DNA from 2 places in the Plantactinospora sp. WMMB334 genome. Region 2 is predicted to be linked to the other one. Evidence: riboswitches for the same ligand, from Rfam matches in the RefSeq annotation. Region 2 holds a riboswitch; the other holds the start of a gene.
The links. Region 2 has a riboswitch for thiamine pyrophosphate ahead of ACN27G_RS22035 (ECF transporter S component). Riboswitches for the same ligand answer to the same signal wherever they lie in the genome.
Positions count from the first base shown of each region.

Region 1: it holds a riboswitch for thiamine pyrophosphate, as region 2 does, so the genes downstream of both, thiE (thiamine phosphate synthase) here and ACN27G_RS22035 (ECF transporter S component) in region 2, are expected to answer to the same signal.

Region 1 is NZ_JBMHME010000002.1:5,974,242-5,989,850, forward strand. Features, by position in the region: partial or broken gene ACN27G_RS25510 (thiamine phosphate synthase) at 1-105, opposite strand, end outside; gene ACN27G_RS25515 (thiazole synthase) at 243-1,004, opposite strand; gene thiS (sulfur carrier protein ThiS) at 1,112-1,312, opposite strand; gene thiO (glycine oxidase ThiO) at 1,303-2,445, opposite strand; partial or broken gene thiE (thiamine phosphate synthase) at 2,556-3,176, opposite strand; TPP riboswitch at 3,171-3,281, opposite strand; gene ACN27G_RS25535 (ThuA domain-containing protein) at 3,764-9,571, shown strand; gene ACN27G_RS25540 (hypothetical protein) at 9,668-10,480, shown strand; gene ACN27G_RS25545 (DUF559 domain-containing protein) at 10,848-11,780, shown strand; gene ACN27G_RS25550 (aldo/keto reductase) at 12,067-13,014, opposite strand; gene ACN27G_RS25555 (glycosyltransferase family 2 protein) at 13,234-14,220, shown strand; gene ACN27G_RS25560 (ArnT family glycosyltransferase) at 14,349-15,609, shown strand, end outside.
Region 2 is NZ_JBMHME010000002.1:5,165,904-5,181,512, forward strand. Features, by position in the region: gene ACN27G_RS22000 (hypothetical protein) at 578-1,117, shown strand; gene ACN27G_RS22005 (serine hydrolase) at 1,122-2,045, opposite strand; gene ACN27G_RS22010 (hypothetical protein) at 2,038-2,676, opposite strand; gene ACN27G_RS22015 (sensor domain-containing phosphodiesterase) at 2,974-4,977, opposite strand; gene ACN27G_RS22020 (RNA polymerase sigma factor) at 4,974-5,555, opposite strand; gene ACN27G_RS22025 (DUF6328 family protein) at 5,955-6,485, opposite strand; gene ACN27G_RS22030 (sugar isomerase domain-containing protein) at 6,581-7,330, opposite strand; TPP riboswitch at 7,482-7,589, shown strand; gene ACN27G_RS22035 (ECF transporter S component) at 7,667-8,260, shown strand; gene ACN27G_RS22040 (ABC transporter ATP-binding protein) at 8,275-9,723, shown strand; gene ACN27G_RS22045 (energy-coupling factor transporter transmembrane component T family protein) at 9,720-10,520, shown strand; gene ACN27G_RS22050 (PHP domain-containing protein) at 10,754-12,502, shown strand; gene ACN27G_RS22055 (hypothetical protein) at 12,499-13,074, shown strand; gene ACN27G_RS22060 (isoprenyl transferase) at 13,148-13,960, opposite strand; gene recO (DNA repair protein RecO) at 13,969-14,838, opposite strand; gene ACN27G_RS22070 (DUF4097 family beta strand repeat-containing protein) at 15,030-15,609, shown strand, end outside.

The sequences.
Region 1 (15,609 bases), 810 kb from region 2:
CAGCAGCACCCGACGAGCCCCGCCGTCGACCGCCGACCCGACCACCTCGACCAGCGGCCGGCTCGCCTGCCACCGGTCGGTGACCACCACGATCCCGGTCGGCACGACCTCGCCCGGACCGTTCCCGCCCGGACCGTTCCCGCCCGGACCGTTCCCGCCCGGACCGTTCCCGCCCGGACCGTTCCCGCCCGGACCGTTCCCGCCCGGACCGTTCCCGCCCGGCACGGTCGCCCTGCGGCCGTTCACAGCTCCGGCCGCCCCTCGTCCGGAGTGGAGGCCAGCGCGTGGAAGCGCCGGGGGATGCGTCCCGCCCCGGCCGCCAGCCGCCCCGCCTCCACGGCGAGCCGCATGGCGGTCGCCATCCGGACGGGATCGGCCGCCCGGGTCACCGCGCTGGCCAGCAGCACCGCGTCGCAGCCCAGCTCCATTCCCAACGCCGCGTCGGAGGCGGTGCCGACGCCCGCGTCCAGGATCACCGGTACGTCGACGCTCTGCCGCAGCAGGCGCAGGTTGTGCGGGTTGGTGATGCCGAGTCCCGAGCCGATCGGCGCCCCCGCCGGCATCACCGCCGCGCAGCCGAGATCGGCCAGCCGGCGGGCCAGCACCGGATCGTCGGTGGTGTACGGCAGCACGGTGAACCCGTCGGCGACCAGCCGTTCCGCGGCGGTGACCAGCTCGACCGCGTCGGGGAGCAGGGTCCGCTCGTCGCCGATCACCTCCAGTTTGACCCAGGACGTCTCGAACGCCTCCCGGGCCAGGTGGGCCACGGTCACCGCCTCGGCTGCGGTACGGCAACCGGCGGTGTTCGGCAGCAGCCGTACGCCACACCTGGCGAGCACCTCCAGCAGGCTGCCGCCCATGGTGGCGCTGCTGTCGATCCGGCGCAGCGCGACCGTGACCAGCTCGGTGCCGCTGGCCCGGATCGCCTGTTCCAGCGCGTACGGGCTGCTCACCCCGCCGGTGCCGAGGATGAGTCGGGACCCGAACTTGTCGCCGCCGAGCACGAACCCGGATCCGGACCCGGACCCGGACCCGGATCCGGGGAGTCCGGGCCCGGACTCCGGCCCGGGAAGTCCTGGTCCGGTTTCGGGGAGCAGGGAGGGCATGCCGCTCACCCGCCCTGGGCCGCGGTCAGCACCTCGACCCGGTCACCGTCCCGGAGCAGCCGTCCCGGCCAGCCGCCCCGGGGCACCACCTCGCCGTTCACGGCGACCGCCACCCCCCGGTGCGCGTCGGTGATCCGCTCCACCAGCTCCGCCACGCTCAGCTCGCCCGGCAGCCGCTGCGCGATCCCGTTCACGGTCAGCTCCACAGTGCCCTCCCCTCGTTGGTCGGTCCGTCCCCCGCCGGTGCCGCCGGAGCCGGCACGCCGAACCGGCCCGGATCCAGCGGCGCGAGCGCCGGATCCGGCGTCCCGGTGACGATCAGGTCGGTGACCAGGTCGGCGGTGAGCGGGGTGAGCACGATGCCGTGCCGGAAGTGTCCGGCCGCCACCACCACCTCGGGCCGGTCCGGTAACCGGCCGAGCAGCGGGGCGTTGTCGGGCGTACCGGGGCGCAGCCCGGCCCGCGCCTCGACCAGCTCGTACTCGGCGATCTCCGGCAGCAGGTCGGTGGCGGCGCGGAGCAGCTCCAGCACCGCCCCGGCGGTGACGCCGAGGTCGCCGCGCTCCTCGACGGTGGCCCCGACCACCACCTCGCCGTCGGTCCGGGGCACCAGATAGACGCCCCGGCCGTCGGCGTGGCCCCGGATCACGTGCCGGAATCCGGGTGCCGCACCGCCGGGGGCGCGCAGCCGCAGCACCTGCCCCTTGACCGGCCGGACCGGCAGGCCGGTGAGTGCCGCCGTACCGCAGCCGGCCGCCACCACCGTCACCGCCGCGTCCGGTTCCGCCAGGTCCCGGACCGGCCGGGGCAGCATCGTCACCCCGGCCCGCTCGGCGGCGACCCGCAGCGCGGCCACCAGCCGGCGCGGGTCGACCTGGTGGTCGCCGGGCGCGAGCGCGCCGCCGCGCAGCCGGGTGGCGAGCAGCGGTTCGCACTCGCGCAGCTCCGCCGGCCGCAGCGGGGTCACCGGCAGTCCCACCTGCCGCTGGTACGCCCAGAGCCGCTCCGCCTCGGCCAGGTCGTCGGGGGTCAGCGCGACGGTAAGCGTCCCCTCGGTCCGGTAGCCCAGGTCCATCCCGGTCTCGGCGGTGAGCTCGGCGGCGAAGTCCGGCCAGCGCGCCGCCGAGGAGACGAGCAGTCCGGTCAGCACCCGCTCGCCGAAGTACGCCTCGGCGACCGGGGCGAGCATTCCGGCCGCCACGTCCGAGGCGCCGGAGCCGGGTGTGGCGTCGTACACGCTGACCCGCAGGCCCCGGGCGGCGCAGCGCCAGGCGACGGCGAGCCCGATCGGCCCGGCGCCGACCACCGCGACGTCGGCTCCCCGATCGCCGCCTACCATCCCCCCACTCCCGCCCCCGCACTCCGCGCAGACGACGGGGAACCCGACCGGGGTGGGAACCCCGACGACGTTCCCCGGTCCGCCACGGGTGGGGGTGCGGGTGGGACGGCGGAGAGGGTGGCCAGCAGGGCGGCGGTGGCCTCGCCGGGGTCCGGGGCGTGGCAGATCGCGCCGACCACGGCCACGCCGTACGCGCCGGCGGCGAGCAGTGCGGGCACCCGCTCCGGGGTGATCCCGCCGATCGCGATCACCGGTACCGGCACCGCCGAGGCGACCCGCCGGATCCCTTCCGGGCCGATCGGCGCCGGCAGGCCGTCCTTCGTGGAGGTGGCGTGGCAGGGGCCGACGCCGAGATAGCTGGCTCCGGCCGCCACCGCCGCCGCACCGGTCTCCGGATCGCGGGCCGTCGCGCCGAGCACGGCGGTCGGGCCGAGCACCCGGCGGGCGGCGTCCACCGGCAGGTCCAGGGCACCGACGTGCCCGCCCGCCGCCCCGATCGCCAGTGCGACGTGCAGACGGTCGTTGACCAGGCAGGACGCTCCGGCGGCGGCGCAGCGCACGGCGACCGCGGCGGCCAGCTCGTACGCCGTCCGGTCGTCGGTGTCGTCCTCCACCCGGACCTGCACGACCAGCTCGGGGCCGGCGACGGCGAGGGCCGCCTCGACCACGGCGAGCGGATCCCGGCCCGGTCGGGTGTCGGTGACGAGATGAAGTCGTCCGAGGTCTACCACGGCAACACTCCTCCCTGCGCCGGCATTACCCGGATCAGGTTCGACGGTCGGGGGCTCGGTAGCCCCCCTCTCAGCCCGGTCCACCGGGCTCCCGTGGGTTACTTGCGGCGAGCGTACGCGGCCGGTCACGGATCCGTAAAGGGCCGTGACGTATCGCACAACGTCAGTGGTCAACCACCCTGCGCCATTCGGTCGGCGGCCCGGCACGGAGAACAGGGGTCGGATGGGCTGGCGGATATGTCTGTCCTATCCGGATGATTCCGCCTCGTTACACAACCGTTACCCGAATTAACCTCACCGCCGTATTCCGGCCGCCCCCGACCCGGCCCTAATTTGTTCAACCACAAGGCAAAATTCCGCGGCCGGCGCTTCGGCGAGCTCCGGCCGAACTCCGCACCCCGTGGCGGTCTTCGGCGTACCGACCCGGGATCCCCGCTGTCCTTTCCGGACCAAGGAGATCCTTCGTGTCCAGCCCTGGCCGCTCCGGCGGCACTTCGCATCATCCTCCGCACCGCGCTCACACACCTTTCCGCAGGCTGCGGCGCCGGCTGACCGGTGCGGCCGCAGCCGTGCTGCTCGGCGCCACCATGCTGGTCGGCCTGCCCGGCAGCGCCTCGGCCAGGCCGGGCCTGGCCGGGTTGCCCGCACCGGCCGATGCCTCCGCCCGCAAGCTGGGTGACCTCTCCGCCCGGCAGCAGGTCCGGAACGAGGTCGCCGAGCCCTTCGCCGTGCTGGTCTTCTCCAAGACCGCCGGCTTCCGGCACGACTCCATCCCGGCCGGTATCGCGGCGATCCAGCAACTCGGCGCCGAGCACGGCTTCACCGTGGACGCCACCGAGGACGCGACGGCCTTCACCGACGCGAACCTGGCGCAGTACCAGGCGGTGATCTGGCTCTCCACCACCGGCGACGTGCTCGACGCCGAGCAGCAGGCCGCGTTCGAGCGCTACGTCCAGGCCGGCGGCGGGTACGCCGGCGTGCACGCCGCCTCCGACACCGAATACGACTGGCCCTGGTACGGCGAACTGGTCGGCGCGTACTTCGCGTCGCACCCGGCGAACCAGCAGGCCACCATCAAGGTCGAGGACCACGCGCACGAGTCCACCGAGCACCTGCCGGCGCAGTGGTCCCGCTACGACGAGTGGTACAACTTCCGCGACAACCCGCGCGGCGACGTACACGTGCTCGCCTCGCTCGACGAGACCAGCTACTCCCCGGGCGCCGGGGCGATGGGGCACGACCACCCGTTCGCCTGGTGCCAGGAGTACGACGGCGGCCGGGCCTGGTACACGGCGGGCGGCCACACCCAGCAGTCGTACGCCGAACCGGAGTTCCTGGCCCACCTGCTCGGCGGCATCCGGACGGCGGCCGGCGCGGTCGAGGCCGACTGCTCCGCCTCGCTGACCAGCAGCTTCGAGAAGATCAGCCTGGACAGCAACACCAACAACCCGATGGAGCTGGACGTCGCGCCCGACGGCCGGGTCTTCTACGTCGAGCGGGACGGCCGGGTCCAGATCGTCAAGCCGGACACCGGCACCACGGTCACCGCCGCCGACCTCGACGTCTTCACCGGCAACGAGGACGGGCTGATCGGCATCCGGCTCGACCCGGACTTCGCCACCAACAACTGGGTCTACCTCTACCACGCCCCGAACGGCGGCGGCCCGCGCAACCACCTCTCCCGGTTCACCGTCACCGGTGACACCCTCGACCTGGCCAGCGAGAAGGTCGTGCTCGAGGTGACGACGCAACGGAACACCTGCTGCCACGCGGGCGGCAGCATGGTCTTCGACAGCGCCGGCAACCTCTATCTGGCCACCGGCGACAACACCAACCCGTTCGAGTCCAACTCGTTCACCCCGATCGACGAGCGGCCGGGGCGGCAGGACTTCGACGCGCAGCGTACCTCCGGCAACACCAACGACCTGCGCGGCAAGGTACTCCGGATCCACCCGGAGGACGACGGGACGTACACCATCCCGGAGGGGAACCTCTTCGCGCCGGGGACCGCGCAGACCCGGCCGGAGATCTACGGCATGGGCTTCCGGAACCCGTTCCGGATCGGCATCGACCCGGCCACCGACACCCTCTACGTCGCCGACTACGGCCCGGACGCCGGGGCGGCGAACCCGGACCGGGGTCCGGAGGGGACCGTCGAGTGGAACGCGATCGGGCAGGCCGGCAACTTCGGCTGGCCGTACTGCCACGGCGCCAACTACGCCTACAACGACTACCAGTTCCCGTCCGGGCCGAGCGGGGCGAAGTTCGACTGCGCCGCACCGGTGAACAACTCGCCGAACAACACCGGGCTGACCAACCTGCCGCCGGCGATCCCGGCCACCGTCGACTACGACTACAGCGGTAACCCGCTCTTCCCGGAGATCGGCGGCGGCGGCGCCCCGATGGGCGGGCCGGTCTACCGGTACGACCCGGAGAACCCGTCGGAGAGCAAGTGGCCGGCGTACTACGACGGCAAGGCGATGTTCGGTGAGTGGAACCAGAACAAGATGTACGCCTTCCAGGTCACCGAGGACGGCCGGTCGCTGGTGGACATCAACCAGCTGCTCACCGGGATGACCTTCATCCGGCCGATGGACTTCGAGTTCGGCCCCGACGGCGCGCTCTACCTCATCGAGTGGGGCAGCGGCTTCGGCGGCAACAACGACAACTCGGGTGTCTACCGGATCGACTACGTCGCCGGTGACCGGGCGCCGATCGCGGTCGCCAGCGCCGAACCGACCTCCGGCGCCGCCCCGCTGACCGTGACCTTCTCCAGCGAGGGCTCCCGGGACCCGGACGGCGGTCCGATCACGTACGCCTGGACCTTCGGCGACGGCGGCACCTCGACCGCGCCGAACCCGACGCACACCTACGCCGCCGCCGGCAACTACACCGCCCAGCTCACCGTCACCGGTGACACCGGCCGGACGGCGGTGGCGAACGTGCCGGTGACGGTCGGCAACACCGCACCGACGGTGACCATCGAGTTCCCGCCGGACGGCGGCTTCTTCGACTGGGGCGACCAGGTGAAATACACGGTCACCGTCACCGACCCGGAGGACGGGGAGATCGACTGTGACCGGGTGGTCCTGCAGTACTACCTGGGCCACGACGAGCACGCCCACCCGCTGGACGACCAGACCGGGTGCAGCGGCACCGTGCAGACCTCGCTCGACGCCGGGCACGGCGCCGACGCGAACGTCTTCGCGGTCTTCGAGGCCAGCTACACCGACGGCGGCGGGGCCGGCGGCGCCAACCCGCTGACCGGCCGGGCGATCGAGCAGTTGCAGCCGAAGCGGAAGCAGGCGGAATACTACGCGGCCACCGGCCGGGCGGCGGACGGCGTCGGCGGCGGTGACCCGGGCGTGCAGACCCAGGCCACCGAGGACGTCGAGGGCGGCTTCGAGAACATCGGCTGGATCGAGGACGGTGACTACTGGACCTTCGACCCGACCAACCTGACCGGGATCACCGGGGTCCGGTTCCGGGCCTCCTCGGCCGGCGGCGGCGCCCGGATCGAGGTACGGTCCGGCGCGGCCGACGGGCCGGTGCTGGCCACCGCCAGCGTGCCGGACACCGGCGGCTGGCAGACCTTCACCAACGCGTCGGCAGAGCTCAGCACGCCGAGCACGTCAACGGGTCCGCTGTTCTTCGTGGCGCGCAACCCGGTCGGCGCCACCGGCACGGGTGCGATCCTCAACGTCAACTGGGTCGACTTCATCGGCCGGGGCGTCACCGACAACGCGCCGCCGACGGTCTCCGTCACCGCCACCCCGACCAGCGGCACCGCGCCGGTCACGGTGAGCTTCGACGGCACCGCCAGCGACGCCGAGGGCGACGACCCGCTGACGTACGCCTGGGACTTCGGGGACGGCGGCACGGCGACCACCCTGGACGCCGAGCACACCTACACCGCCCCGGGGACCTTCACCGCCACCCTGACCGTCACCGACGCGCGCGGAGCCGCCGCGTACGCCGCCGTGACGGTGAAGGTGCAGGCGCCGAACACCTCGTGCTTCGGGGCCCGCTCGGACGACTTCACCGGCGCCGAGCTGGACAAGTCGCGTTGGTCGACGGTGGTCCGGGAAAACCAGTTGTACGCGGTCCGGGACGGCTCGCTCGTGCTGCCCACCTCGGTCGGCGACCTCTACGGCACCCGCAACGACGCCACGAACATCGTCCTGCAACCGGCGCCGGACGGGAGCTGGCAGGCCACCACCCGGCTCAGCCTGGCGGTGACCGAGAACTACCAGCAGGCCGGCCTGATCGTCTACGGCGACGACGACAACTACGCCAAGCTGGACCTGCTGTACTCCGGGGCACCCCGGATCGAGTTCATCCGGGAGACCGCCGGCACCCCGCGCAACGAGGGGGGCGACTCGACGGCCGCACCGGCCGGCAGCACGATCCACCTGCGGCTGACAAGTGACGGGACGAACCTGACGGCGGCGTACTCGGCCGACGGGCAGGACTTCACCCCGATCGGCCGGCCGGCGGCGCTCGCCGGGATCGAGAACCCGAAGGTCGGGCTCTTCGCGCTCAACGGCGGCAGCACCGCGCCGGTGGTGGACGCCAGCTTCGACTGGTTCCAGATCACCCCCGACGAGCCCGCCGGTGAGGTGACCCCGAACGACGAGTTCACCGGGACCACCCTGGACAAGTGCCGCTGGGACGGGATCGTCCGGGAGGACCCGGCGGCGTACCGGGTCGCCGACGGCGCACTGCACGTCGACGTGCCGAACGGCGACATCTACACCGGCAACAACACCGATCCGACGAACTTCATCCTGCAGGGCGCACCGGAGGGCGACTGGACGATCCGGACGAAGGTCGACGGCAGCCGGCTGGACGAGCAGTACCAGCAGGCCGGGCTGCTCGTCTACGGCGACGACGACAACTACCTGAAGCTCGACTTCGTCGTCGACAACCAGGTGGGCCAGCCGGTGACGCGGCGGATCGAGTTCCGCAGCGAGATCGGCGCGACCGTGCAGGACCCGCAACCACAGGCCGGGAACCTCACCGAGTCGGTGTGGCACCTGCGGCTCTCCAGGGCCGGTGACACCTACACGGCGGCGTACTCGGCCGACGGGACGACCTGGACGGAGCTTCCGCCGCTGACGAACGCCGCCGTGGGTAGCACGCCGCGGATCGGCCTGTTCAGCCTCGGCGCCGCGCAGACCGCCTCGAAGACCGTCTCGTTCGACTACTTCCGGCTCGGCACCGGGCCGGTGGAAGAGGAGGACGAGACGGCGCCGGTGACCACCGCCACCGTGTCGGGGACCCCGACGGCCGGCTGGCACACCGGTCCGGTGACCGTGACCCTCGCCGCCACCGACAACGCCGGTGGGAGCGGAGTGGCCCGCACCGAATACCAGCTCGACGACGCCACGGAGTGGACCGGCTACACCGAGCCGGTGCTGGTCGCCGGGGACGGCACGCACACCCTGCGGTTCCGTTCCGCCGACGAGGCGGGCAACGTCGAGGCGACGAGGTCGGTCGAGGTGAAGATCGACGCCACCGCGCCGGTCAGCACCGCGGCGTTCGCGCCGCCGACCGACGACGGCTGGCACAGCGGCACCATCCCGGTGACGCTGACCTCCACCGACGCCGGTTCCGGGGTCGCCACACTGGAGTGGTCGCTCGACGGCGGCGACTGGGCGGCGTACACCGAGCCGGTGAACGTGACCGGGGACGGGCAGCACGAACTGCTCTACCGGGCCACCGACGCGGCCGGCAACGCCGAGACGCTGAAGTCGGCGATTCTGAAGATCGACGGCACCAAGCCGACGGTGCTGGTCTCCGGGATCGCCGACGGCCAGCTCTACGGCGACAGCCAGGACGTCCGGGTGACCTGGTCGGCCGTCGACCCCACCTCCGGGATCAAGGCGACGGTCGGCACCCTGGACGGTCGCCCCTACCAGTCGAACACCCTGCAGGCGATGTACGAGCTACCGCTCGGCCTGCACGAGTTGACCGTGACCGCGACGGACCGGGCCGGCAACACGACGACCTCGACCGTGCGGTTCTTCGTCACCACCTCGTTCCGGGACATGCAGATGCTGCTGGACCGGTTCAGGGCGACGGGCCGGCTCTCCGCCAAGGCGCACAAGCAGCTGTCGAAGAAACTCGACACGATCCGGGACGCCGAGGCGGACGGCAACGACAACCGGGCGATCAAGCAGCTCGGCGCCTTCAAGGAGCTGGCCTCGGATGCCACGCTGATCGGCGAGGCGGAGATCCGGGACGTGCTGGTGCGGGACGCCGACGCGATGATCGTGCGGCTCGGCGGCACCGCGAGCACCTCCGGGGTCGAGGCCAACGACGGCAGGTCGGTGCAGGGCACCGGCCGGCTGGCCGAGGATCCGACCCGGGTGAGGCGGGGCGGCCGGCTCTAGCCCGGCTCGTGCCGACAGTCAGGTAAGCGCGGGGGCGGTCAACGGCGACCGCCCCCGCACCCGTCCGGCGCTGATCCGCCGGGAAGGAGTCCTCCGATGCGACGTCGACACCGACGCACACCGGTCCGGTCCACTCCGCGTACCGCGGCGGGCCGGCCGCTGGCGCCGCTGCTCACCGCACTCTCCCCCGCCTCCCCTGCCTCCCCTGCCTTCCCCGCCTCCCCTGCCTTCCCCGCCTCGCCCGCCTCCTCCGCCTCCCCTGCCTTCCCCGCCTCGCCCGCCTCCTCCGCCTCCCCTGCCTTCCCCGCCTCGCCCGCCTCCTCCGCCTCCCCTGCCTTCCCCGCCTCGCCCGCCTCCTCCGCCTCCTTCGGGGCCCCGCTGCTCGCGCTGTTCCTCGCCGCCCTTCTCGGCGTCCTGCTCGGCGCCGCGCTCGCCGTCGGGCTGGCACCGGCGGCGCCGGCCGCCGCGCACGGCGAAAAAATCAAGCTCGCGGTCGCCGGCGACGGCGCCACGGGGGTGACCGTGCAGGCCAGCTACGCGGACGGCCATCCGGTCGACAACGGCCTCCGGCTGGTGCTGACCGCCACCGCCGAGGGTGGCCGGACGGTCGGCCCGATCCAGCTCGCCCCGGCCGGCGAGGGTGAGGGCTTCTACAGCACCGGGCCGGTCCTCACACCCGGCCCCTGGCAGGTCACGGTCACCGCGCCAAAGCCGAACCCCGCCGAGGTGCAGGTGGTGGTGCAGGCCCGCACCGCCCAGGCCGCCCCGCCGGTGGTCCCGGTGGCCGCGCCGGACCGCGACGGCGGCACGCCGGTCACCCAACTGTGGTGGGTGGCCGGGGCCGCCCTGACACTCGCCGCCGTCGCCACGCTCGGTGCCCTGCTGGTACGCGCCCGCCGCCGCCCCTGACCCCCGGGGCCACCACCCACCCACCCACGCACCCACCCACCACCCGCCACCACCGCCACCACCACCACCGCCACCACCGCCACCGCCACCACCGCCGCCACCACCGCCACCACCACCACCGCCACCGCCGACGCCGACGCCGCCGACGCCGACGCCGACGCGGGCCGCAGCGTGACCTGTACATCAGAGGCGTTAACCGCCCCGAATAACGCCTCTGATGTACAGGTCGCGGGAGATGATCCGGTGGGCGCGAGCAGGGTTGCACGCGGTAACCCGACATTTAGGAAATCCACCCTGGTGGAACGTCGGCCGGCGGGGCGTCAGTCCGGGGCAGCGGGGGCACGGGTCGGTGCGGCAGGCTGGTCCGATGTCCCGCCCGGCCCGTGTCCCGTCCCGACTGGCGTTCCTACCGTTCTCCGCCCGTGCCGCCGTCGCCGAGGGCCTGATCAGCCGGAGCATGCTGCGCGGGCCGGCCTGGCGCCGACTGCTTCCCGACGTCTACGTGCACCGCGACGGCTACCGGGCGGACGACCACCGGATGTGGTGCGACGCCGTCGGGCTCACCCTTCCGCCGGGCGCGGTCGTCGGCGGGCTCAGCGCCGCCTACCTGTGGGGCGTCCAGCTGGTCGCCCGGGACTCGCCGGTCACGGTGCTGATCCCCGGCAACTCACGACCCCGTGCGCGCCCCCGGGTCCGTTACACCCTCGCCACGCTCTCCGCCGGTGACGTGACCCGGTTCGGTGGGCTACCGGTCACCACACCGCTGCGTACCGCCTTCGACCTCGGCCGGAAGGCGCCACGCACCGAGGCGGTGGTGGCGGTGGACGCGCTGCTCAACCGGCGGCTGGTGAAGCCGGCCGCGCTCAGCGACTATCTCGCCGAGCATCCCGGCTGGCCGGGGGTCGCCCTGTTGCGCGAGGTGCTCGGTCTGGCGGAGCCGCTCAGCGAGTCGCCGATGGAGACCCGCCTGCGGCTTCTCCTCGTCGACGCCGGTTTCCCCGGCCCGACCGTGCAACACGACGTCTGCGACGCACGGGGCCACTTCATCGGACGGGTGGATCTGGCCTATCCACGGCTCCGGATCGCGCTGGAGTACGAGGGCGACCACCACCGTGAGCGGGCCCACTTCCGTCAGGATGTCGCCCGGCTGAACGCCCTGCGCGCCGCCGGCTGGCTCGTCCTCCGTTTCACCGCCGACGATGTCCTGCTCCACCCCGCCCGCACCCTCGCCCTGATCGCCCACGCCATTCAGGAACGGCGCACTCACCTGGACATCAGAGGCGTTACTCGGCGCGCATGACGCCTCTGATGTCCAGGTGACGCGAGGGAGCCTGCGCGACAGTGCAGCCGCGCAGGCGGCGGGGCGGCGGCGGCGGGCGGGTGGGGCGGGGCGGAGTGGGTAGCGGGCGGGGCGGGGTGGGTAGCGGGCGGGGCGGAGTGGGTAGCGGGCGGGGCGGGGCGGGTAGCGGGCGGGGCGGAGTGGGTAGCGGGTGGGGCGGAGTGGGTAGCGGGTGGGGCGGGGCGGAATGGGTAGCGGGCGGGGCGGAGTGGGTAGGGCGGGACGGGCGGAGGTAGGGCGGCGGCGGTCAGAGGATGGCGCGGAGGGCGGCGAGGTCGTCGGGCGCGGGTTGCCACTGCCCCGCCCGTGCGTTGGCGCGTACCTGGTCGGGAGTGGTCGCTCCGGCGATCACCGAGGTCACCGCCGGTTGGGCGGCCAGGCCGCCGATCGCCACCTCCAGCAGGGACAGACCGCGCTCGGCCGCGTACTTCTCCAGGGCCTCGATGGTGTCCCAGGGTGCGGAGGCGAGGCGGGCGGCGTACCGGGGGCTGCTGCCGGCGAGCCGGCTGTCCGACGGCGGTTCCGCACCCCGCTTGTACTTGCCGGTGAGCAGCCCGTCGGCGAGGGGAAAGAACGGCAGCAGGCCGAGGCCGAAGTGCTCGGCGGCCGGCACCACCTCCGCCTCCACGTCGCGGTGCAGCAGGCTGTACTGGTTCTGGGCACTGACGAACGGTGTCAGGCCCCGGGTACGTGCCGTCCAGGCCGCGTCGGCGATCTGCCAGCCGGTGAAGTTGGAGTTGCCGAGGTAGCGGACCGTGCCGGCCCGGACGAGGTCGTCGAGCGCGCTCAGGGTCTCCTCGATCGGCGTACCCGGGTCGGGCTCGTGCATCTGGTAGAGGTCGAGATGGTCGGTGCCGAGCCGGCGCAGGGACGCCTCGACCGCCCGGACGACGTAGCGCCGGGCGCCCCGGGCGCCGTGGTCCGGCCCGTTCATCCCGGACATGCTCATGCCGAACTTGGACGCCAGCACGACGTCGTCCCGCCGGCCGCGCAGTGCGGCGCCGAGCAGTTCCTCGGAGCCACCGTGCGGCTCCCCGTAGATGTCCGCGGTGTCGAAGAAGTTGATGCCGGCGTCGAGGGCCGCGTCGACCACGGCCCGGGTGCCGGCGGCGTCGACCTTCCGGCCGAAGTTGTTGCACCCGATCCCGACGACGGAGACCACGAGTCCGGAGTCGCCCAACCGGCGATAGTTCATCTCAGTCACGAGATCAACCCTATGTCCTCGACACCGACCCGAGACATCCGTTCGAGAAATTGTTTCGGCGTCGATTCACGTACGCCAAACTGATTGGCCGCATGGCGCGTCGCGTGCGTACGTCCCAAACTGCTATATCGTGTCCACGAATACGACGACCGCTGTAATGTTCCCTGCCGTTCACGGTCGCCGAGCAGCTCGTGCCGGAAGGCGGTCCACATGGCGGTTAACAGCCGGTTCGACCGGCCCGGCACCGACGTTTCCGTCGTCCCCGCCCAGGTCAGCAGGGACAGCAACGCACCCGTCGAGGTGACGGTGGTCCTGCCGTGTTACAACGAGCAGGCACACGTGCTGGCGGAGATCGAGCGCATCTGCACGGCAATGGACACCAGCGGCCTGCAATACGAATTACTGGCTATCGACGACGCGTCCACCGATCACACGTTGGAGATCCTGCGTGGGGCCGCCGGACGTTTTCCCCGACTTCGGGTGCTCGCCTTTCATCGCAACGGTGGCTCCGGCACCGCACGCCGGATCGGCACCGAACAGGCGCGCGGCAGGATCGTGGTCTGGACAGACGCGGACATGACCTATCCCAACGAACGGATCCCGGAGTTCGTGCAGCTCCTGCTCCAGGATCCGCACGTCGACCAGGTCGTCGGCGCGCGCACGAGCGAGCAGGGCAGCCACAAGTTCCTCCGGGTCCCGGCGAAGTGGCTCATCCGCAAGATCGCCGAGCGGCTGGCGGGCACCCGCATCCCCGACCTGAACTCCGGGTTGCGTGCCTTCCGCCGGGACGTGTCACTGCCCTACCTCCGGCTGTTGCCCCCCGGGTTCTCCTGTGTCACCACGATCACGATGGCCTTCCTGCACAACCAGCACGACGTGCACTACCTGCCGATCGCCTATGCCCGCCGCTCGGGTTCGTCGAAGTTCCACTTCGTCCGTGACGCCTACCGGTACTTCCTCCAGGTGCTCCGGATGGTGATGTACTTCAACCCGCTCAAGGTGTTGATGCCGCCGTCGCTGCTGCTGCTGACCGTCGGCTCCGGGAAGGTGGTCTACGACCTGGTCGCGCACCCGGTCCGGATCGCCACCAACACCGTGCTGCTGCTCTGTGCCGGGCTGATCGTCGGCGCGGTGGCCCTGCTCGCCGACCTGATCGTCCGGTCCAGGATCGACTGGCCGCCCGGAAACCGCTCGTGACCGAAGCGGTGCCGACCACTGCCACGGGACCGGACACGCCAGCCGGTGCCCGTCCCGCCGGCGCCCGTCCCGCCGTTGCCCTGCCACCCGGTGCCCCGCCGGTTCGAAATCGCGCGCGTGTCGAGCGGGTGGAGCGGAGCGAGCGGCGGGGTCGGGCGGCGGTCGCCATCCTCACCGGCATCGTCGCGGTGACCTGGATCCCGCAGCTCGCCGAGCCGTTCGGCGACAACCACCTGGGCCGGATCATCGGCCGGTACGCGTTGCACCTGCGCAATCTCCAGGAGCACGGCATCCTCGGCTCGCACTTCGGCGCCGACTGGGCACCGTACGCCGCGACACCATACGCACACCATCCGCCGCTGCTCAACCTGCTCACCGCGCTGACCGGTCTGCTTCCCGGCGACGGGGAGTACCAGGTGTGGCTGCCGCCGTACCTGCTCGCCCTCCTCATCGTCCCCGCCGCCGCCGCCCTGCTGCGCGCGATCGGCCTGCGCTGGTCGGCGACGCTGCTGGCGGTCGGCCTGATGGTGGCCACCACCTTCTACTGGGTCTTCAGCCCGCTGATGTTCGACCTGGGGCCGATCCTGGCGCTCTCCGCCACGGTGGTACGCCTGCGCGCCCGTCCGGAGCCGTCCCGCCGCCTCGTCCTCGCCGCCTGCGCCTCCGCGCTGCTCTGCACCCTGGTCTCCTGGCCCGGCGTCGGCCTCGCCGCCATACTCGGGCTGTGGCTGTTCGCCGCCCGCCGGTTCGACCGGGTGACGATCCTGGTCGGCACGAGCATGCTGCTCGGAGTCGCGATCAGTCTGGCCTACGTGGTCGGGGTGACCGGGATGGCCCTGCTCGGCGGGCAGGCCGAGCTGCGCAGTAGCGGTGGCGGCCACACCCTTCGGCAGATCCTGCGCCGGCAGTGGTTCTTCGTCTCCGGCCTGTTGCCGGTCTGGTACCTCGGCGCCCTACCGCTCGGCACGGTCGCCGGACTGCTGGACCGGCGAAGCCGGAGCTACCTGGCGATCGCCGCCGGGTTCACCGCCGTCTGGATCTTCGGGCTGCGCAACGCCGCCTATGTCCACTCGTACTGGTCGTATCCGCTCCTCGTGGTCGGGCTCGTCGGGATGGGCGTGCTGCTGGACCGGGTCATGGACGGGATCGCCCCGCCGCCCGCCCCGCACAGCAAGCTGCTCAGCGACCGGCTCGTGAGCCGGGGCGAGGACCGGGGCGAGGACCGGGGCGAGGGCCGGCGGCGGGTCGGGGTGGCGACGGCCGTGCTGGTGGGGGCGGCGCTCGCGACGTACCTCGGGGTGCTCGTCGCCGGCCCGGACCGACACCGCCTGCTGAGCGAGCCGGCCCAGGCCGGCCGGCTCGTTGCCGGGCATCCGCCGCCACCCGGTC
Region 2 (15,609 bases):
TCACGTCCCCGGCGGACGATCGACGCACCGCTGCTCGACTCCTCCGCACGCAACTGCGGCGGTTGCGGGTCACCGCCGCCCGCTACCCGGCCCCCCGGCCGACCGGGCGCCGACACCGGCGCCCTCTTCGTGAAACTCCTGCTCCGGGTGGCCGCCCCGTCACCACCACCGCTACCACCACCGCCACCTCGCCGCCCGCCGCCCGTCACCTGTACACCAGAGGCGTAATTCGGCCTTGATAACGCCTCTGATGTACAGGTGACCGAGCCGGCGGCAAGGTGCCGGCAGGCGGAGACCGGCGCGGGGATGGCGTCGCCGGCGGCCGGCGGCCGTCGGTGTCGGTGTCGGTGTCGGTGTCGGTGTCGGCGTCGGCGTCGGCGTCGGCGTCGGCGTCGGTGTCGGCGTCGGCGTCGGCGTCGGCGGCCTGGGGACGAGCGGCCTGGGGACGAGCGGCCCGGCGGTCACGACCTGACCGACCGTCACGACCTGACCGACCCGGGTGTGCATCTCCCGTTGCCCCTCGGTGATACCAATAGGCTGGTACCGATCTCGTCGGCCGATGGTGGTTGGGGGCAGGATGACGCACCGATCCAGGTTCCGGTTCCGGCTGGCAGGGCTGGCCGCCGTCGGCACACTCCTGCTGGCCGGCGGCTGCGCCGGAGGCGACGACGACACCTCCGCATCCCCCGCCGCGACGACGGCGGCAACGACGACGGCGACCACGCCGCCCACCACGACCGCGCCCCCCTCGCCGAGCGGAGATGCGGCGGCGCTCAAGTTCGGCCTCCCGAAATATCCGGACGCACTGGTCGACGCCGAGGGCCGGGCGGTCTACACGTTCAGCGGCGACGAGCACGGCAACGTCACCTGCCTGGGTGCCTGCGCGGCGGAGTGGCCACCGGTGCTCACCGTGGGCACTCCCACGCTCGCCGGTGAGTCGTCCAACCGACCCGGCCGGCAGGGGCTCGGCAACGGCACCTGGCAGGCGACATACGGCTCCTGGCCGCTCTACTACTACTCGGGCGACAGGGCGCCGGGCCAGGTGAACGGTCTGGGCCGGCAGGCCCACGGCGGCACATTCATGATCATCCTGCGGAACACCAACCGGGTCGGTTGAGTGCTCAGTGCACCGGGGCGGCGGCAGGTGGGATCGCGCGCAGCTCCTTCAGGGCGTACGTCGCGGCCCGCTCCACCGCCCTGATCCCGTCGCCTCGGCTGGCGTGGTGGTCGGAGAGTACGGCGATCAGCCAGTCCCGCCCCGGCTCGACGATCCGGCCGATGCTGTTCGCCAGCCACAGCCCGTCGTCATCGTCAACCGTCGTCCAACCGTTCTTGACGTAGCTCGCGGTGCTGGCCCGACCGGCGGCGGCGGTGATGCCCCAGTCCTGCTCGTCGTCGACCTGTCCGAGCAGCCCGAAGAGCAGCTTCCGGCTGTCGTCGGTCAGCGGACCGGCCGGATCGGTGACCGACGACAGCAGCCGGAGCTGGTCGGCGGCGGTCGTCGTGGTCAGCCCCCAGCTCGAGGCGACCGTCGTCTGACGCAACCCGAGGGTCCGGTTCGCGGCGGTCAGCCCGGCCCGGTAACCGATGGTCGCGTAGAGGCTGCTCGCGGCGGCGTTGTCGCTGACCACGATCATCGACCGGGCCAGTTGCCGTTCCTGTGCGCCGAGCCTGCGACCCTGGTCCTGCCGGCGCAGCAGCAGCGCCGCCAGGATGTCGACCTTGACGATGCTCGCCGTCTGGAACCGCCGGGTCCCGGCGGCGACCGCCAGCCCGCTGGTCCGATCCTGCACGGCCAGGGTGACCCGACCGCCGACCCCGCGCAGGTACTTCTCGATCCGGGTACGCGCCAGTGCCTCGTGGTCCGGCGTCGGGCTGGGTGTCGGTCGGGCCGTGCTGGCCCGCGGGGCGGGACGCTGCGAGGTGTCCTCGCCACTCATCGACCGGTACGCCAGCCCGGATCCGGCGGCACCCGCCCCGAGCAGCGCGGCGGCGGTGGCGACGAGCAGGTTCCGGCGGCTCGGCCCGGCTCGGCGACTAGTCAAGGAGGTCTCCCAACTTCTCCGCCACCGCGTACCCCGTACGCCTGTCCACCGGCCCGGGGATCTGGATCGTCGAGAGGCGTTCGCCGTGGCGTACCGCCACCAGCAGCGTGGACCGGGCGGAGGTGCCGGGCGACTCGATCCGCCCCTGCACGATCAGCCCGTCCTGCGGCGGCAGGTCGCTGTCGAGAAGCGTGAACGAGATGGTCCCGCCGTAGGCGTCGTAGCGCCGGCAGGTGTCCAGGACCCGCCGCACGTCGTCGAGGGCCCGCGCCGCCCACCCCGGCTCGTACGCCTCGACGACGTGCGTCGCGACCATCGCCGACCCGTCGTGCCGGTAGCGGCGCTGCACGGCGCCCGTCCGGTGCCGCTGGGCCGGATAGTCCGCGTCCCGGTACGCCGGGCAGTCCGCCTGGAGCCAGGGCCACGGCGGTGGCTCCGGCGGGTGTGAGCTCTGCCGCCATCCCTCGCCCAGACCGGTGGGCGCGAGCAGCGCCGCATCGAGCAGGGCGGAGGGCGCCGGTCGCCCGTCGTCGGGATCGGTCGCCACCACCGGGGGCGCCTGCCCTGCCGGCGACGGGCCCGGTGAGCCGCTACCGCAGGCCGCGACGACGCCGGTGGCCGCCAGCAGCACCAGCAGCGGGACGCCTCGCGACGGCCGTCTCCGGACGTCCGGATCACGTCGGGTGGGTTCCGTCGTCGGCCTGTCGACGGCCGGTCGCGGCCTTGTTCGGGCTGTCACGCCCTTCATGACGGCTACGGCGTGCCGCGGCGTTGCATCGGGTCGCACACCCGCGCCACGGGCCAGCCCTGGGAACCTGCTCCGCCAGCTGCCCCGCGCGCCGGCTCCACCGGCTCCACCGGCGCCCGCCGGCCGGCTCGGGCCCGGGTTGCCCCGGGTCGGGTCGAGCCGGCCGGCGTCCCCCCGCGGCTATCCCGTGGCGGCTCGCAGCTCCCGCTCCGGATCGGGGTCGGTGCCGGCCGCGGCCGGCACCACGCGCATCGGGCCGGCCACCGGCTTGGGCTTGCCCACCAGGTAGCCCTGGGCGAAGTCCACCCCGAAGTCGCGGAGCAGGTCCATCGTGGGCTCGTCCTCCACGTGCTCGGCGGCGGTGCGGATGCCCAGCGCACGGCACATCTCGACGATCGACCGCACGATGCTCTGGTTCGCCACCGAGTGCCGGATGCCGGCGACGAACTCGCCACCCACCTTCACCAGGTCGACCGGAAAGTAGGTGAGGAAGGCGAACGGGACGTGCCCGGACCCGAAGTCGTCGAGGGCGAGTTGACAACCGAGCTGGCGGATGCCATGCGCGAAGTTGTGCGCCTCGGTCAGGTTGCCGATCCGGGCCGTCTCGGTGATCTCGAAGGTGATCTGGCCCGGGTCCACGCCGTAGCGTTGCAGCCGCTCCTGCACCCGTTCCAGCAGGTGCGGGTCGCCGAGCGACCGACCGGAGAGGTTCACCTGGTAGTGCGAGGTCCCCGATCCCCGGGCGATCAGCTCGATGGTGCGGTCGATCACCCACCGGTCGATCGGCAGGATCTCGTCCACCCGTTCGGCGTCGCCGAGCAGGGTCGACGCCGAGTGTGCCTGCCCACCGTCGTTCACCAGGCGGAGCAGGATCTCCTGCCGGGTGATCTGGTTGAGCCGCAGGTCGAGGATCGGTTGGGTGTGGAGGGTGAGGCGGTTCTCGGCCACCGTCGCCCGGATCCGGCTCCGGCAGAGCGCCCGACGCTCCTCCTCGGCCGCGGGCTGGTCGAGCGCCACCCGCGAGACGCCGGTCGCCCGGGCGCGACGCCAGGCCGTCTCCGCGTCCACGATCAGGTCGGCACCCCGGCTGCCGTCCCGGCCCTGGTAGCGGACCAGGCCGCCCCAGGCGTCCACCAGCCGGGTGCGGCCCAGCACGAAGGACTGGGAGCGGATGCCATCGATGATCGACTCGGCGAGCGCGGTGGCGGAGCTGAGCGTCGTCCGCTGCATCAGCACCCCGAACTCGTAGGGCCCGGTCAGCCCACAGACGTCGGAGCGGCGGACGACCCGCCGGACGACCTGGGCGACGGCGACCGCCAGCCGCTCCTGCTCGTCCACACCGTCGGCACCGGCACCGTCGGAACCGTCAACACCGACGGCACCGCCGCCCGGCCCACCGACGGCACCGCCGCCCGGCCCACCGACGGGGCCGGCGATGTCGGGGCCGGCGGCGTCGGGGCCGGCGGCCGGACCGACCGGCTCCACCGCCACCACCAGCAGCACGCCCGGCCCGCCCCGCTGCGCGGTGTCGATCTCGTCGGCGAACCTGGACCGGGAGAAGAGCCCGGTGACCGGGTCCCGGCCGGCCAGCTCCGACTGCACCGTTTCGCGGCGGCGGGCCAGCCGGGCCCGCTCCTGCCGGGCGAGTTCGCGGTCGGTGACGTCCCGGGCGGTGGCGATGATGCCGTACGGGCGGTGCCTGTCGTCGACGACGTACTCCAGGTAGCAGTGCACGTACCGGGTGACCCGGTCCGGCCGGACCACCCGGCAGGTCGTCTCCCGGACGGTCCGGTCCCGCCAGACCGACTCGGCCGCCCGGCGGACCCGGTCGAGGTCGTCCGGGTGGATCAGCCGGGAGAGCGCCGCGACCGAGTGCCGGAGGGTCCCGGGCGGCTGGCCGAGGATCAGCGCCATCTCGTCCGACCAGGCCAGCTCGCCGGTGGCGTGTACCCAGGTCACGGTGCCCAGCTTCGCCAGCTCCGCCGCCCGGACGATCCGGGCCGCCTCGTCGGTGTCGGCGGTCAACGGATCCCGGACCTCGATGTCGCCGATCAGGTCCCGGCCCTCGGAGACGGCCCGCTGGTATTCCTGCTGCACCCGGCGGGTGGCCCGGCGGGCTCGGGCCCGTTCCAGCTCGCTCAGTGACCCGTCGGAGGCCAGCGAGAGGATGTCGTCCAGGTTCATCCCCGTCCCCTTCCGGCGGGCGTGTCGAAGCCCGCCTGCTGGGCGAGTTCCTTCAACCGGCTCCGCGCCTCCTGCCGGTACGTCCGCACCGTGTTGTACGCGATGCCGAGCAACGTGGCGATCTCCTGGTCGGTCCAGCCGTCCAGTGCCAGCATGAAGACCTCGGCCTGGCGTGGCGGCAGCTGGGGCAGCCAGCCCCGGAGCAGTTCGCGCGCCTCCGCCGGATCGGCCGGTTCGGCGAGCCGCTCCGGCGGCACCTCGTCGAGGCTGATCTCGGTCTCCTGCCGCCGGCGCCGGCGCAGCACCAGCAGCTTGTAGCGGGCGGTCTTGTACATCCAGGCCAGTGGTTTCTCGTACTCCCGGATCTGCTCCCACTTGTCGCGGGCGGTGATGAAGGCCTCCTGTACGGCATCCTCGACCAGCCCCCGGTCCGGGCACTGGGCGAGCAGAAAGCGTTCGACCCGCACGAAGTTCCGCTGGCAGAACGCCTCGAAGCTCACCTCGGACTCGGCCTGGCCCCGGTCCCCCAACCGGGCGGCCGTCTCGGCCCGTACCACCGCGTTGTCCCCACCCCTCATGCCGCCTCGCCCCCGCCTGTTCGACGGAGCCGGCGCGCCCGCCCGACCCGATGCCCCTGATGGGCCCGCTCGTCGTTCGGTTGACCCGGCCCCCCGACCGGGTCAACCAGTACCGCCACCGGGCTCCCGGCCGGCAGTCCCCCCAGAACCTCGCTCATCCTCGCCTCTCGCGGTCCGTAGTTGTCGGTTCCGCGTATAACTCTCCGTCAAAGGACCCGGCGTAGGGGGCGACCCGCCCGGCCGAAGATGGCGATGATCAAAAAAGTGGTAACTACCTGGGGCATCTCCCCCGATCGGCCACTGTAGACAAGCCGATCAGTGGAAGACGTCTACTGTCCCGTATGGATTGCGCAGAGTAACTGCGATGGTGAACCCGGCCGCTTCCGGGTCAGCCGGCGCTCAGTTGACCGCGTCGGGCCGGCCGGTGGCCGGCTCCTCGTCGTCGTCCTCGTCCGGCTCGCCCCAGTTCCGCCGCAGGTACGGCATCCCGGCCCAGAACGTCAGAAACCAGGCGGCGGTCAGCCCGCTGAGTACGAACGCCACCGGCCGGGGCAGGACGAAGTCGGTGACCAGCAACACCGAGCTGACCATGGCGACCAGCATGAAGGCCAGGCCACCGCTTGCCATGCTGTGCGCGAACCGGACCATCTCCGGCTTGCGTCCCCGCCGGAAGAGCGCCCGGTGGAAGGCGACCGGCGAGATGATCAACGCGGCGGCAGCGGCGGCGGCCAGCAACGCGATGATGTAGGTGTCCTTCTGGAAGGCGTTGGTCTTCGGGAAGCCGCTGCTGAACGGCAGGGTGAGCAGGAAGGCGAAGAGGATCTGCACCCCCGTCTGCGCCACCCGCAGCTCCTGCAACAGGTCCGCGAAGTTCCGCTGCCACCGCTGCTTCGCGGTCTCCTCCGCACCCGGTACGGGCTCCGTGGACACCCTGCCACCTCCAGATCGCCCCGTGATTCCGGCGTCAATGCCCGGAATGCGGTTCGCCGAAACGCGTACGCCTCTCGGCTTCGCGTCCGGAGGGGTCAGGCGCCGCGGCGAATCCGGCCGGCGTACCGGGCTTCCAGGGCGTTGTTGTGGTGGTCGCTGTCCGGAATGTTGGCCGAAAGGTAGACCGGTGGCGTCTCCCCCGCCTCGACCAGCCGGCGGACCACCTCCACCACGATCTGCTGGGCGAGCAGCGCGGCGGTGATCGACGAGACCGCGCCGACCGCGCCGCCACCGGGCAGCGGGAGCGCCGCGTCGCCGTACGGGGCACCGTTGTCCAGCACGACGTCGGCGAGGTCGCCGAGCTTGCGTCCGGAGGGGTGCCGGGAGGCGACCCCGGCCGAATGCTCCCGGGACGTGATCGCGATCAGCCCGTGCCCGCGCTCCTTGACCAGCGACGCGAACTCGACGATGGTGCCGTTCACCCCGGAGTTCGAGGCGATCACGAAGACGTCCCGGGAGTCGATCGGCGTCACCTCGTAGAGCCGGCGGGCCACTGTCGGATCCCGCTCCAGGGTGGGGCCGAGGATGTCGGCGGGCTCACCCCCGCGCAGTACCAGGTCCCGCAGCGCGATCCGGTTCGTCGGCACCAGCCCGCCGGCCCGGCCGGCTATCTCCATCGCCAACGCCTCGGAGTGGCCGGTGCCGAACGCCTGCACCACTCCCCCGGCCCGGAGCGCGCCGATGACCAAATCTGCCGCCCGGCGTACGCCGTCCCGCGCGCCCGCCGCCACCCGGGCGACGGTCTCGGTGACGACGTCGAGATAGCCCTCCGGGCTGAGTGCCACGATCGCGGTCCCTTCGAGAAGGTGATCTGGGCCATCCACCCTATCCCGGGAGCCATCCATCCTGTTCCGGAAGATGGTGGGCGCGGCCACATCGGGCGCTTCCCCAACTGTCGGCACCGCGGCATCCGGTGTAGCGTCTGCGGCACAACAGCACATCCGACAGGGGAGCGCACAGCGCTGAGAGTGCGGGCGATCCGCCCGCAGACCCTCGCACCTGATCTGGGTAATGCCAGCGCAGGGAGTTCGGTCGATTCTCCAGCCGCGCCGTGGTCCGGGTCCGTCCCGGCTCGCGGCGTGCGACTTGCCCGGTCCGCCGCGCGACTGGGAGGCAAGCTCGTGACAACGTCCACCATCACCACCAGATGGCGCACCGTCGACATCGTCGTCGCATCCGTCATCGCGGTCGCGTTCGGGGTCATCTTCTGGGCCTGGAACGTGGTCTGGAGCGCCACCGAGGGCGCGTTCGCCTTCTTTCCGCCGGCCCAGGCGGCCATCTACGGCATCTGGCTGGTGCCCGGGGTGCTCGGCGGGCTGGTGATCCGCAAGCCCGGCGCCGCGCTCTACTGCGAGTTCGTCGCGGCCGTCGTCTCGGTGCTGCTCGGCAGCCAGTGGGGCACGATAGCCATCATCCAGGGACTCGCCCAGGGCGTCGCCGCCGAGGCGGCGTTCGCGGCCGTCCGCTACCGCTCGTTCCGGCTGCCGGTGGCCGTCGGCTCCGGCCTGCTGGCCGGTCTCGCCGCCGCCGTCTTCGACCAGATCCGCTACTACTCCGAGTTCGACGTCGCCTCGTTCCGGGTGCCGGTCTTCCTGATCACCGTGCTCAGCTCGGCGGTCGTGGCCGGTGCCGGCGGCTGGGCGCTCACCCGCTCACTGGCCCAGACCGGCGTCCTGGACCGGTTCCCGGCCGGCCGCGAACGTACCGCCGTCTAGCCGGCACGGGCGCGGTGAGCGAGGTACGGCTGCGCGGCTTCGGCTGGCGGCACGCCGGCCGGCGGGCCTGGGCCCTCCGCGACGTCGACCTGCGGATCGGGCACGGCGAGCGGGTGCTGCTGCTCGGCGCCTCCGGGGCCGGCAAGAGCACCCTGCTCGCCGCGCTCGCCGGCCTGCTCGCCGAGGACTCCGGCGAACAGGAGGGCACCGTCGAGATCGACGGGCTCGACCCGCGCAAGGCCCGGGAGCGGGTCGGCATCGTCTTCCAGGACCCGGAGACCCAGCTGGTGATGGCCCGCTCCGGTGACGACGTGGCGTTCGGCCTGGAGAACCGGGGCGTACCGGCGGCGGAGATCTGGCCACGGGTCGCCGGGACGCTGGCCCGGGTCGGCTTCCCCTACGGCCTCGACCGCTCCACCGCCGCGCTCTCCGGCGGCGAGCAGCAGCGGCTCGCCCTGGCCGGGGTGCTGGCGCTCCGGCCAGGGCTGCTGCTGCTCGACGAGCCGACCGCCAACCTGGACCCGGCCGGCGCCGCCCTGGTCCGCGACGCGGTCGCGGCGGCGGTGGACGACGAGACCACCCTGATCCTGGTCGAGCACCGGGTCGCCGAGGCGCTGCCACTGGTCGACCGGGTGGTGGTGCTGGAACCCGGCGGCGGGGTGCGCGCCGACGGGCCGCCGGCGGAGGTCTTCGGCGCGCACGGCCCGGAGCTGGCCGCCGCCGGGGTCTGGGTGCCGGGCCCGCCGCCGGCTCCACACCGGGCCGCCAACGCCCCCGGCGACCTGCTGCTCACCGCCGACCGGCTCGGCCTGCCGCCCCGGCTGGCCGGCACGGACCTGCGGGTACGCGCCGGTGAGGCGGTCGCCGTGCTCGGGCCCAACGGCGCCGGCAAGTCCACCCTGGCGCTGCTGCTCGGCGGGCTGCTCCGTCCCCGCACGGGCCGGCTGGCGGCCTCTCCGGCCCTGGCCGGCCGGGACGCCGGCACCGCACCGCACCGGTGGCGGGCACCGGCGCTGGCCGGCCGGATCGGTTCCGTCTTCCAGGATCCGGAGCACCAGTTCGTCCGGAACACGGTCTTCGAGGAGCTGGCGCTCGGGCCGCGCCGGACCGGCCGGCCCGAGGCGGTGGTCCGGTCGGTGGTGGACGAACTGCTGGCGCGGCTCCGGCTCGACCGGCTGGCCGGAGCCAACCCGTACACCCTCTCCGGCGGCCAGGCGCGGCGACTGAGCGTGGCGACGGCGCTGGCCACGGCACCCCGGCTGCTGGTGCTGGACGAGCCGACCTTCGGGCAGGACCGGCGGACCTGGATCGAGCTGGTCGACCTGCTCGCCGGGCTGCGCGACGCCGGGCACGGCATCGTCACCGTCACCCACGACACCGACTTCGTCGCCGCCCTGGCCGACCGGACGATCCGGCTCGGCGACGGCGCGCCCGAGCCGGCCGGCGTACGGGGCGACGCGTGATCCCGTACCAGCCGATCGCCGCCCCCGGCGCGCCGCTGGCCCGGCGCAACCCGGTCGCCAAGGTCGCCGCCGCGCTGGTCGTCTCCGTCGCGCTGATCGCCACGGTGGACCCGGTCGCCCCGGCGGTGGCGATCGGCTTCGAGCTCGCCGTGGTGCCGCTCTTCGGGGTCGGCTACGCCGCGCTGGCCCGCCGGGCCTGGCCGCTGCTGGCCAGCGCCCTCGGCATCTTCTGCACCCTGGTGCTCTTCGCCGCCGAGCGGACCGGCACCCTGCTCTGGCAGGTCGGGCCGGTCGAGATCACCACCGGGGTACTGGTCACCGCGCTGGGCATGGCGCTCCGGGTGATCGCGGTGGCGCTGCCGGGTGTGCTCATCTTCGCGACCACCGACCCGACCGACCTGACCGACGCGCTGATCCAGAACGTCAAGGCCCCGCCCCGGTTCGCGATCGGGGCGCTGGCCGCGTTCCGCCTGGTGCCGCTGCTCGCGCTGGAGTGGCAGATGGTGAGCCTGGCCCGCCGGGCCCGGGGCATCGAGGCCGGCCGCAACCCGCTGACCCGGCTTCGGCTCTTCGGCTCGACCGCGTTCACCCTGCTGGTCGGGGCGATCCGCCGGGGCACCCGGCTGGCCACCGCGATGGACGCCCGCGGCTTCGACTCGGGGACGCCGCGTACGTCGGCCCGCCGGCAACAGTTCACAGTGGCCGATGCCGCCCTGGTGGCCGGGGCGGCGGTGCTCGCCTCCGGAGCGCTCGCGGTCAGCGTCGCGCTCGGCACCTTCCGCCCGCTCGTCGGCTGACCCGGCCGGCCCTTCCGCCCGCTCGTCGGCCGGCCCGGCCGACCCTTCCGCCCGCTGGCCGGCTGACCCGGCCGGTCCGGGCGTTACGCACCTGCCACGGACGGGGTCGCCCTGGCCGGGCCCATGTCCGCAGCAACATGTTTGCATGAGTGCCCTGATCAGGTCATCTGCTGTTCTCCGGGCGGGACGAGATTGGGCCACCTCTGCACCAGTCGACGAACTACGGAGCAAGCATGGGCCACGGCCATTCGCATCACCACGATCATGATCACTACGGCCACGACCACGGCACCACCGGGGACCTGCCGGCCGCCGTCGACCTGACCGTCCCGGACGAGGAGCTCTCCCCCTCCGACCTCTCCCGGCGCGGCTTCCTGCGCAACGCCGGCCTGCTCGGTGCCGGTGCCGCCGCCACCGTGCTCGCCACGCCCGAGCTGGCCCACGCGCACGGCTCCGGCGGCGGGCACGGCCCCGGCGGCGGGCACGGCCCCGGCGGCGGGCACGGCGGCGGCTCGGAGCCGAAGGGCGGCTTCCAGTGGCTCGCCGGTGACCACCACATCCACACGCAGTACAGCTCCGACGCGCAGTACCGGGTGATCGACCAGGCCCGGCACGCCCGCGCCCACGGGCTGGACTGGATGGTGATCACCGACCACGGCAGCGTGACGCACGCGAAGATCGGCGTGGAGAAGGTCAACCCGGACATCGTCGCCGCCCGGGGCCAGCTCAGGGACCTGCTCATCTACCAGGGTCTGGAGTGGAACATCCCGGCCGCCGAGCACGCCACCGTCTTCGTCGCACCGGGCCGCAACGAGGTGGCGGTGCTGAAGGAGTTCGAGAACGCGTACGACGGCAGCGTGCGCGGCGCCGGTGACCCGACCCCGGCGAACGAGGCGCTGGCCGTCGCCGGCATCAGGTTCCTCGGCGAGGCGGTCCGCCGGCGCCGGATCGACGGGGCGCTCTTCCTCGCCAACCACCCGGCCCGGCGCGGCATCGACTCGCCGCACGAGGTGCGGGCCTGGCGGGACGCCGACCCCACCGTCGCGGTCGGCATGGAGGGCGCCCCCGGGCACCAGGCCGCCGGCCTGCCGAGGGCGACCGCCGGCCGGGCCCGGGGCTACTACGACAACAACCCCTCCGCCAGCTCGTTCCCCGGCTACCCGCTGGAGAGCTACCGCACCTGGGGCGGCTTCGACTGGATGACCGCCACCGTCGGCGGGCTCTGGGACAGCCTGCTCGCCGAGGGCAAGCCGTGGTGGATCAGCGCCAACTCCGACTCGCACGTCAACTACCTGGACACCTCGCAGCGCGGGCCGGACAGCAACTTCGAGCTCAACGGCAGGTACCACGACCCGGTGTACGGGCCGCTGCTCACCGAGGCCGGCGACTACTGGCCGGGCCAGTACAGCCGGACGCACGTCGGCGCGAGCTCGTTCAGCTACCGGGCCGTGATGGACGGGCTGCGCTCCGGCCGGGTCTGGGTCGACCACGGCGGCCTGATCAGCGGTCTGGACGTCCGGGCCCGGATCGCCGGTGACCGGCGGCACGACTCCGGCACCCCGCTCGGCGGCGTGCTGCGGGTCAGGCGGGGTACCTCCGTCGAGCTGACCATCGACATCGACCTGGCCAACACGCCGAACTGGTCGCAGTTCGTGCCGGCGCTGGCAAGGGTCGACGTGATCACCGGCCGGGTCACCGGCCCGGTCGGCGACCGGGACACCTTCACCGCGCCGACCGCCCGGGTGGCGAAGTCGTTCGAGGTCGGCCGGGGCACCGGCCGGGTCTCCTTCACCTACTCGTTCGGCCGGGTCGACCAGCCGTTCTACGTACGGCTGCGGGGCACCGATGGCAAGCGGAGCGCGCCCGGCCTGATGGGCGCCGCGGTCGACCCGCACGGGCCGGCGCTCGACGTGGTCGGCGCCGCCGACCCGTGGGAGGACCTCTGGTTCTACGCCAACCCGATCTGGGTGCTGCCGAGTTGACCGGCGAGCACGATGTCGCCACGAGCGCCGGCCCCGCCTCCGGGGCCGGCCCCGTGGTCGGGGGCCTCGTGGTCGGGCTGAGCCTGGGCCACCGTACGGAGCGGGAGGCCGAGCACTGGCTGCGCGAGCAGGTGCTGCCGTTCGCCGGCCCGGAGCTGGTCGCCTGCACGCACCTGGTGGCCGTTCCCCATCCACACGTCGCGATCAGCCTGGCACCGGCGGGGGCGGTGCCAGGGTTGCCGCCGACGCCGCCGGAGCTGCGGGACGCGGCCGGGCGCGCCGCCGCCGAGCACCTCGCCCGCCGATCCGGCCGGGCGGTGCGCTATCCCGGCGTCGAGCGGCTGGTCGGGGTGCTCACGGTCGCCGACCTGCTGGCGGCGAGCGCCATCGCGCGGGTGACCGTGCTCGGCGGCGGGGAGCCCGACCCGGGCACGCCGGTCGAGACCCGCGACTTCGTTCGTCCACACTGGCGGGACGGTCGGCTGACGCTGGTCACCACACCGGTGGCGGGCAACCGGATCGGCCCCTTCGAGGTGCCGGACCCGACCCCCTGCTGCGCCGACCACCCGTAGCGGGCCGCCCCGGGCCACCCACCCGGCAACCTCCGGGCGATCCCGGTCAGCGCGCCGGTGCGGATGCCGGCGGTCAGCCGCGGATCGGTTCCGGTGCGACCGGGTTCGGCAGGGCGCCGCCGAACCGCCGGTCCCGCCGGGCGTAGAGCTCGCAGGCGTACCAGAGGTGCCGGCGGTCGAAGTCCGGCCAGAGCACGTCCAGGTAGACCAGCTCGGCGTAGGCGCTCTGCCAGAGCAGGAAGTTGGAGATGCGCTGCTCGCCGGAGGGGCGGAGGAACATGTCGACCGCCGGCACCTCCGGGTGGTAGAGGTACCGCGCGATCATCTTCTCGTTGACCTTCGCCGGGTCGACCCTGCCGGCGGCGACCTCCCGGGCGATCGCGGCGGCGGCGTCGGCGATCTCGGCCTGCCCGCCGTAGTTCACGCAGAACTGCAGCGTCAGCGTCGAGTTGTCCCGGGACATCTCCTCGGCCGTCTGCAACTCGGAGATGACGCTCTTCCAGAGCCGGCCGGCCCGGCCGGACCAGACCACCCGGACCCCGAGCTCCACCAACTGGTCCCGACGGCGCCGGATGACCTCCCGGTTGAAGCCCATCAGGAAACGCACCTCGTCGGGCGAGCGCCGCCAGTTCTCCGTCGAGAAGGCGTACGCCGACAGGTACGGGACGCCCAGCTCGATCGCGCCCTCGATCGTGTCGAAGAGCGAGTACTCGCCCTGCTCGTGCCCCTTGGTCCGGGGCAGCCCGCGCTCCTTGGCCCAGCGCCCGTTGCCGTCCATCACCACGGCCACGTGCTTCGGCAGCGCCTCGGCCGGCAGCGCCGGAGGCCGGGCACCCGACGGGTGCGGGGTCGGTGGCACCGGCGCCCGGCGGGCCCGGTCGGTCATCGCTCGGATCACTGTGCTTCCTTCGCTACGTCCGGCGCGGCGTCACTCGCCACGTCCACCGCGTCGGGTCGTCGCGGGGCGTGCCGCGCCCGCTCCGTACGCTCACCGCCGGTCGAGCCCCTGTCGACCAGCGGCAACGAGCGTAACCCCCGCTCCAGATGCCATTGCAGGTGCGCCGCCACCAGGCCGCTGCACTCCCGGCGGTGCGCCTGCTCGGCCGCGTCCGCCGTCCGCCAGTCCCCGGAGGCGAGCGCGGCCATCAGGCCGAGGGTGGCGGGGGCCGGATGGGCCGCGCCGGGCGGCCGGCAGTCGGGGCAGACACAACCCCCGGCCGGTACGGAGAAGGCGCCGTGCCTGCCCGGCGTACCGCAGACGGCACAGGCGACCAGTGCCGGCGCCCAGCCGGCCAGCCCCATCCCGCGCAGCAGGTACGCGTCCAGCACCAGGGTGCTGGCATGCTCGCCGTCGGCGAGGGCGCGCAGCCCGCCCAGGGTGAGCTGGAAGAGCCGCAGCGACGGCTCCCGCTCGACCGGGGTGAGCCGCTCCGCCGTCTCGGCGATCGCACTCGCCGCGGTGTAGCGGGGATAGTCGGCGACGAACGCCTTGCCGTAGAGCTGGACCGCCTCCACCTGGCTGATCGAGTGCAGCGAGCTGCCCTGCTCGCCCTTCGGGTCACCGGCGATCTGGAGGTCGACGTGGCCGAACGGCTCCAGCCGGGCGCCGAACCGGGAGGTGGTCCGGCGTACCCCCCGGGCGACCGCCCGCAGCCGGCCGTGCCGGCGGGTCAGCAGAGTGATGATCCGGTCGGACTCGCCGAGCTTCTGGACGCGCAGCACCACCGCGTCGTCGCGGTAGAGCTGACGGCGGTATCCGGCCACCCACCCATTCTTCCCGCCCACCCTCCGCGTGTAAGGAAGGGCCCCTTCTTATCGTTTTCTGTAGAAGAAGGGGCCCTTCCAATCACCGCTGCCCGATCGGCGACCCTGAGGCGGCTCTCAGGGTCGGATCGGGGTGGTCCGGTGGCAGAACCCGGATGCCGGCGGTCCGGTGCCGCCCATAGCCTTCGTCCATGCTGGTTTCCCGGGCCACCGCCACCGCCACCGCCGCCACCGGCGCCCTCGTCCTGGTCGCGCTGCTCGCCTCGGCCGGCTGTGACGGCGTCGCCGAGCAACGCCTCACCTACAACCGCACCGAGGATGTCAAGATCACCGAGATCGAGGTCTCGCCCGGCTCCGGGAACGTGGTGGTACGCACCGGAGCCGTGAAGAACGTCCGGATCGAGCGCGTGGTCCAGTACCGGGGCGGCCAGCCCGACGACGCCACCTACCGGATCGAGGGCACGAAGCTCTTCCTGGACACCGACTGCGGTCGGCACTGCGGGGTGTCGTACGACATTCTCGCCCCGGCCGGCGTCACGCTGCGCGGCGAGAACGGCTCCGGCAACGTCACCCTGACCGCGCTGGCGGAGGTCGACATCAGGGTCGGCTCCGGTCACATCTCGGTGACCGACGCCAGCGGCCCGGTCCGGGCCGAGACCGGCTCCGGGAGGATCACCCTCAACCGGCTGCCGGGCCCGGTTTCCGCGCGGGCCGGCTCGGGGTCGATCGAGGGTCGTTCGCTGGGTGCCGGGAAGGTGTCGGCGCACACGG